2 linked regions of the Massilia litorea genome follow. The protein of the gene in region 1 interacts with the protein of each later gene in a pairwise test. Links are inferred from orthologs where the notes say so. Each region holds a gene or a part of one and is shown on either strand. Other genes may lie near its edges.

The links.
Region 2: the proteins of LPB04_RS18060 (region 1) and grxD interact in binary tests that used the Escherichia coli proteins (3 or more experiments, as listed by UniProt). The link is inferred for Massilia litorea from one-to-one orthologs.

Annotation. Positions count from the first base shown.
Region 1 is NZ_CP062941.1:4,002,010-4,005,325, forward strand. The notes cover bases 205-3,203. They hold LPB04_RS18060 (BolA family protein), read left to right. Parts: upstream 205-1,558; coding sequence 1,559-1,849; downstream 1,850-3,203. Other genes in these bases: LPB04_RS18045 (protein adenylyltransferase SelO), read left to right, coding at 205-487; msrB (peptide-methionine (R)-S-oxide reductase MsrB), read left to right, coding at 521-916; LPB04_RS18055 (septation protein A), read left to right, coding at 930-1,562; LPB04_RS18065 (peptidylprolyl isomerase), read left to right, coding at 1,961-2,749; LPB04_RS18070 (peptidylprolyl isomerase), read left to right, coding at 2,832-3,203. In the rest of the region: more of LPB04_RS18045, read left to right, coding at 1-204; more of LPB04_RS18070, read left to right, coding at 3,204-3,316. UniProt on the Escherichia coli protein: Transcriptional regulator that plays an important role in general stress response. Has many effects on cell morphology, cell growth and cell division. Acts by regulating the transcription of many genes, including dacA (PBP-5), dacC (PBP-6), ampC and mreB.
Region 2 is NZ_CP062941.1:1,229,001-1,232,255, forward strand. The notes cover bases 20-2,957. They hold grxD (Grx4 family monothiol glutaredoxin), read left to right. Parts: upstream 20-1,301; coding sequence 1,302-1,613; downstream 1,614-2,957. Other genes in these bases: LPB04_RS05390 (Tex family protein), read left to right, coding at 20-301; LPB04_RS05395 (GNAT family N-acetyltransferase), read left to right, coding at 303-767; LPB04_RS05400 (hypothetical protein), read right to left, coding at 846-1,154; LPB04_RS05410 (UbiX family flavin prenyltransferase), read left to right, coding at 1,613-2,209; LPB04_RS05415 (hypothetical protein), read right to left, coding at 2,218-2,388. In the rest of the region: more of LPB04_RS05390, read left to right, coding at 1-19; LPB04_RS05425 (MBL fold metallo-hydrolase), read right to left, coding at 3,220-3,255. UniProt on the Escherichia coli protein: Monothiol glutaredoxin involved in the biogenesis of iron-sulfur clusters.

The sequences.
Region 1 (3,316 bases):
CGAATTGCTGCATGCGAAACTGGGACTGACCACCGTGCTTGACGGCGACCGCGCCCTGTTCGACAGCCTGTTTACCATCATGCAGGCCAGCCATGTCGACTTCACGCTGCTGTTCCGGCAGCTCGGCGACTTGCAGGCCGATGCGCCGAAGGACCAGCCCGAACTGCACGACGCCCCGCTGCGCGACCTCTTCATCGACCGTGCGGCCTTCGACGAGTGGGCCCTGCGCTACCGCGAACGCCTGCGCGCCGAATCCAGCGTCGACGCCGAGCGCCGCGCCGCGATGAACCGCGTCAACCCGAAGTACGTCCTGCGAAACTATCTGGCCCAGCAGGCGATCGAACAAGCACAGAATGGCGATTATGCCGGCGTGCGCGATCTGCTCGCCGTGCTCGAGCACCCCTTCGACGAGCAGCCTGGCAAGGAACACTTCGCCGCGCTGCCGCCGGACTGGGCGGCCCACCTCGAGGTAAGCTGCTCGTCCTGATTTGAAGCATTGATTTACGAACGAAAGAATGTCATGACCGATAAAGTAACGAAGACCGACGCCGAGTGGCGTGCCCAGCTCGACCCGATGGAGTACCAGGTGACGCGCCACGCGGCCACCGAACGCGCCTTCACCGGCAAGTATTGGGATCACCATGAGCACGGCATCTACTACTGCGTGTGCTGCAATACGCCGCTGTTCGAATCCGATGCCAAGTTCGAGTCCGGCTGCGGCTGGCCCAGCTATTTCAAGGCACTCGATCCCGCCAACGTGATCGAAAAGACCGACCGCACCCACGGCATGGTGCGTACCGAAATCATCTGCGCCGTGTGCGACGCCCACCTCGGCCACGTCTTCCCGGACGGCCCGCCGCCGACCGGTCTTCGCTATTGCATCAATTCGGCCGCTTTGCGGTTTGAAGAAATCTGAGTATCCGAATCACATGAAATTCCTGTTCGATTTTTTCCCGCTGGTCCTGTTCTTTGCCGTCTACAAGATCGGCAACGGCAATGAAGCGGCCGCGCTGGCCATCGCCGACCAATACCTGGGCGGCATGGTTTCCGGCGGCAAGATCCTGGCAGGGCAGGCGCCGACCATGCTCGCCACCGTCGTCGCCATCATCGCCACCGTGCTGCAGGTAGGCTACCTGCTGGCGCGCCGGCGCAAGGTGGACGGCATGCTGTGGGTGTCGCTGTTCGTGATCGTCGTCTTCGGCGGCGCGACCATCTACCTGCACGACGAAACCTTTATCAAGTGGAAGCCGACCATCCTGTACTGGGTATTCGCCGCCGCCCTCCTGATCAGCCAGGTCTTCTTCGGCAAGAACCTGATGCGCAAGGCCATGGAAGAAGCGCTGCCGCTGCCGGACGCGCTCTGGCCGCGCGTCGGCTACAGCTGGGTCATCTTCCTGTTCTTCCTCGGCGCATTGAACTTGTTGATGGCCTTCGTGGTCTTTCGTAACAACACGGCGGCCTGGGTCAATTTCAAGGTCTTCGGCATGACCGCCATTTTCTTCCTGTTCACCGTCGCCCAGTCGATGCTGCTCATGAAGCACATCCCGCAGGAGGAAGCATGAGTCTGGACAACAAGGTCGACCACCGTGTCGAACGCATTCGCGAAGCACTGGAAGCGGCGCTCAAGCCCAGCCTGCTCGAGGTCGGCGACGACTCGCACCTGCATGCCGGCCATGCCGGCGCAGCCTCGGGCGGCGGCCATTACAGCGTGAAAATCGTCTCGGAACGCTTCGATGGACTGAGACTCGTCATGCGCCATCGACTGGTGTATGATGCCGTGGCCGAAATGATGCGGGCCGAGATCCACGCGCTCGCCATCACGGCCCTGGCGCCCTCTGAATCGGACTGAGGCCGGTTCAGGATCGCTTAAGTATTTAGACGCACAATCACGATTGAACTGCTCTGCAAAAAGAACTAAACCAATCTCGTCCAAGCAACTCCCTCCACAGGATATTCAATAATGACCGCTAAGCCAGCACGCCTGCTGTTCGCCTTGATCGCTGCCGCCACCCTCGCAGCACCCGCCTTCGCCCAGAACCTCGCCGTCGTGAACGGCAAGGCCATTCCGACCTCGCGCGTCGACGCGATCGTCAAGCAGGTCGTCGCCCAGGGCCAGGGCCAGGATTCGCCGCAGCTGCGCGAAGCGATCAAGAAAGACCTGATCGCACGCGAAGTGCTGATGCAGGAAGCGATCAAGCAAGGCTACGACAAGAAGCCGGACGTCAAGCAGGCCCTCGACAGCGCCCGCCAGGCCATCGTCGTGAACCAGCTGGCGCGCGACTACATTGCCAAGAACCCCGTCACCGATGCCGAGATCAAGGCCGAGTACGACCGCTTCGCCAAGACCCAGTCCGGCGAGAAGGAATACCACCTGCGCCACATCCTGACCACGACCGAAGACGAAGCGAAAGCCGTCATCGCCAAGCTCAAGGGCGGCGCCAAGTTCGAAGACCTGGCCAAGCAGAGCAAGGACACCGGTTCGGCTGCCAATGGCGGCGACCTCGACTGGGCTGCCCCTTCGGCCTTCCCGCCCGAGTTCGCAGCCGGCTTCACCAAGCTGAACAAAGGCCAGGTCACCGAGACCCCGGTCAAGACGGGCGCCGGCTTCCACGTCATCAAGGTCGACGACGTGCGCGCGGTGAAAGTGCCTGCCATGGACGAGATCAAATCGCAGATCGCGGAAAGCCTCACCCAGACCAAACTGGCGGCTTACCAAGAGGAAATGGTCAAGAAGGCAAAGGTGCAGTAATATGTTTGCCACCGGCGCCGTCGCAGGCGCCGGCCTGTCGTCGCCAGCGGGCGACTTTTCGAGTTTTTATAGGATCTGAACAATGATTTTGAAGCCAACCCGCCTGTTGCTCGCCATGTCCTTTATCGTGGCAGCACCTGCCTTCGCCCAGAACGTTGCGACCGTGAACGGCAAGCCGATCCCGGCAGCGCGGGTCGACCAGATGGTCAAGCAGGTCGTCGCGCAAGGGCGTGCCACCGATTCGCCGCAGCTGCGCGAAATGATCAAGAAGGACCTGATCGGCCGTGAAGTGCTGATCCAGGAAGCCGACAAGCAGAACGTGGGCGCCCGTCCGGAAGTCAAGGCCGCCATCGACAACGCCCGCCAGAGCATCATCATCAACGCGATGCTGGCCGACTACGTCAAGAAGAACCCGGTCAAGGATGCCGACATCAAGGCCGAGTACGACAAGGCGAAAGCCGGCGCACCGGACAAGGAATACCACGCTCGCCACATCCTGGTCGAGAAGGAAGAAGACGCGAAAGCGATCATCGCCAAGCTCAAGGGCGGCGCCAAGTTCGAAGAGCT
Region 2 (3,255 bases), 2.8 Mb from region 1 along the record:
GCACCAGGATGGGCTGGTGCATATCTCGGCGCTGTCGAATACCTTCGTCAAAGATCCGCACACGGTGGTGAAGGCGGGCCAGGTGGTGAAAGTCAAAGTGCTGGAAGTCGATCCGAAGAGGAAGCGCATCGCACTGACGATGCGGCTGTCGGATACGGCGCCGCAGCCGGGTTCACAGCCGCAGCAGCGGGGTGACCGCGACGACCGCAAGCGCGTGGCCCAGCATCAGCGCCAGGAACGTCCGGCGGCGCAGGATGCGGGCGGGGCGATGGCAGCGGCGTTTGCCAAGCTGCGCAAATAAGATGGTGTGCGCGCCGGCGGACCCGGACAGTGCGGACGCGCGCGCGCTGATCGCCGAACTCGATGCGGCGCTGGCGGCAATATGCGGCGACAGCGGCTCGGGGTCCTTCGATCCGCTTGATGTGCGCGGGCCGGGCTCGGTGTTTCTCATGGCGCGCGATGGCGATGGGAAGGCGGTCGGCTGCGGTGCGCTGCGGCCGCTGGTACCCGGCGTGGCGGAACTCAAGCGGATGTATGCGCGGCCAGGGAGCGGCGCCGGGCGATATTTGCTGATGGCACTGGAAGAACAGGCGGCAGGGTTCGGATACCGTGAACTGTGGCTGTCGACGCGGCGGGTCAATCTGACGGCGCTGGCGTTTTATGCACGCAATGGATATGCGCCGGTCGACAATTACGGAAGGTACGTGGGACGCGAGCAGTCGGTTTGTTTAGGCAAATGCCTACCTACGCTGAACGTCAGACCTTGACAGCAGTAACGTAGGGGCCATCGTGGCCAATGGTCACGATGGCCCCTACGTTACGCGGCCGCCAAAACTTTACCCGGCTTATCCAAAGAACTGGGCCAGCTCGGGCACGCGTTTGATCAACACCCCCGCCACATACAGCGCCAGGCAAGCCAGGCCGATCTTGTTCATGCGTCCGCGGCTCAGCGCCGGCTGGCCGGTCTTTTTGATATGGAGCGCGTCGCGCAGCAGCACGGCCGCGTAGAGCGTCATCGCCAGGCCGGTAATGAACACGCCGGCGCCGTCGCCCCGGGCGCCGACGACCAGGTCGAAGATGCCCATGAAGCCGAGCACGGCGGCGATGACAAGATTAAAACCTGCCGAAGGGGCGGCGCTGGGGCGTTGTTGCATGAAACGAATCCTGAAGGTTGGTAGAAGAGTAAGCTGGCGATGATACCGCAATCGCAGGCAAGGGAAGTCGGCCTCGGCGCCGCACCGCGCGCGTCGATTTCTTATAGAATGGCGCCATCCATATCATTCTCACCGAAGGCAGATCACATGAGCGACGTACAAACCTGGATCAAAGACACCGTGACCAACACCCCGGTCGTGCTGTTCATGAAGGGCACCGCACAATTCCCGCAATGCGGCTTCTCCGGCCGCGCCATCCAGATCCTGAAGGCCTGCGGCGTCGATAACATCGCCACCGTCAATGTGCTGGAAGATCCGGAAGTGCGCCAGGGCATCAAGGACTTCTCGAACTGGCCGACCGTTCCGCAGCTCTACGTGAACGGCGAGTTCATCGGCGGCTCCGACATCATGAACGAGATGTACGAATCGGGCGAACTGCAGGCGATGTTCAAGAAGTAATGACGAGTACCCGGCCGCGTCGTATTGTCGTCGCCATCACCGGCGCGACCGGCGCGGTGTATGGCGTGCGCCTGCTGCAGCGTTTAAACGCGGTCCCCGGCGTCGAGACCCACCTGGTCGTCTCCGACGCCGCCTCCCTCACCCTGCACCAGGAAGTCGGCATGCAGCGGCGTGACGTGGAAGCGCTCGCCCACGTCGTCCATAAGAATCGGGAAATCGGTGCCTCGATTGCCAGCGGCTCGTTCCAGACCGACGGCATGGTGATCGCGCCCTGTTCGATGAAGACGCTGGCGGCCGTCGCACACGGCCTGGCGGACAACCTGGTGGCACGCGCGGCCGACGTCGTGTTGAAAGAAAGGCGACGCCTGGTGCTGATGGTGCGCGAAACGCCGTTCAACCTGGCGCACCTGCGGAATATGACGGCGGTAACGGAAATGGGCGGGATCGTGTTTCCGCCTGTACCGAGCTTTTATCATCGGCCGGCGAGCATCGACGAGATGGTCGACCACACGCTCGATCGCGTGCTGGATTTGCTGGGCATCGACAACGAGGCCGCGCCGCGTTGGCCCGGCATGCGCGGCACGCCGGAGACCTGAGGGGCTGTTCAGCGCTTCAGGTGGTCGCTGTCACCGGCCTTCTTCATTTCCCTTGCTTCCTCCAGCATCCTGCGCTGGGCGATGCGTTTTCGCATCACCTCGGCATGGCGCGCGGCCGTCATCGGCGGCGCGGTCATGAGCTCTTTCAGCTGGGCGGTGTTCATGTAATTGCTTTTCATTGGCGCACGATCCTCGGCTGTGAGAAGTCGATTATGCGCTAGTTCGACGCAATTTGGTCTACCCGACTCGGAAGAAAATTTGTAAGCAGAAACGCTGTCGCGAAGAAGGCCTCCGCTTACTTGGCGGGGGGCTGGTGGTTCAGGCGGACCAGCATGCGAATGAACTCGCGCGCCAGCTGGCGGTGGTGTTCGTCGAGCCGCTGCAGGTCGGCAATCAGCTTGACGTCGGCCGATTCGAAACGCGCGCTGGCGCCGCCTTCGGCTTGCGCTCCCGGGGCATCGGCGCCGCCGAAGCGCAGCCAGTCGGCCGGCACGCCCAGCCACTGGGCAATCATGCGCAGCTTTTCCTGGGTCGGAATGGCTTCGCCCACCAGCCACTTGCGCGCGGCGTGGACCGTGATCGGACGGCCTTCGAAGCGAATGTTAAATTCGCGCGCCAAGCGTGTCGGGCTGTCCGGCGAGTAATGGGCGTTTTTTAAAGCCTGCTGGAGACGCTCACTAAAGCTCTCCCGTTCGTTCGTGGAATTCATGATGGCACTATTTCATGCTCGACCATAAAAGTCAGTTAATGGGCTGTAAAGACCATCAATGACACCATTCGGGCCGATGACTTAACAAAGATGTGAAAATTGATGAGAATTTTCGCCGAGTTGGCGCATCATGCCACAAAATTTCCATTTGGCATGAATGTATCGTATCTGTGTTCGTACAGAAACAAACAGTTGTCGCGTGCGGGACACGCGCGCTCGGCCGGCCTGGCCGTTGCACCGGATCCGCGGGGGCGGGGAACCCCGGGCGGATCTGGCATATGAATACCTGTTACGTCAGCTGTCAGGTCAGCTGGAAGCGGATGATGCCGTCGTCTCC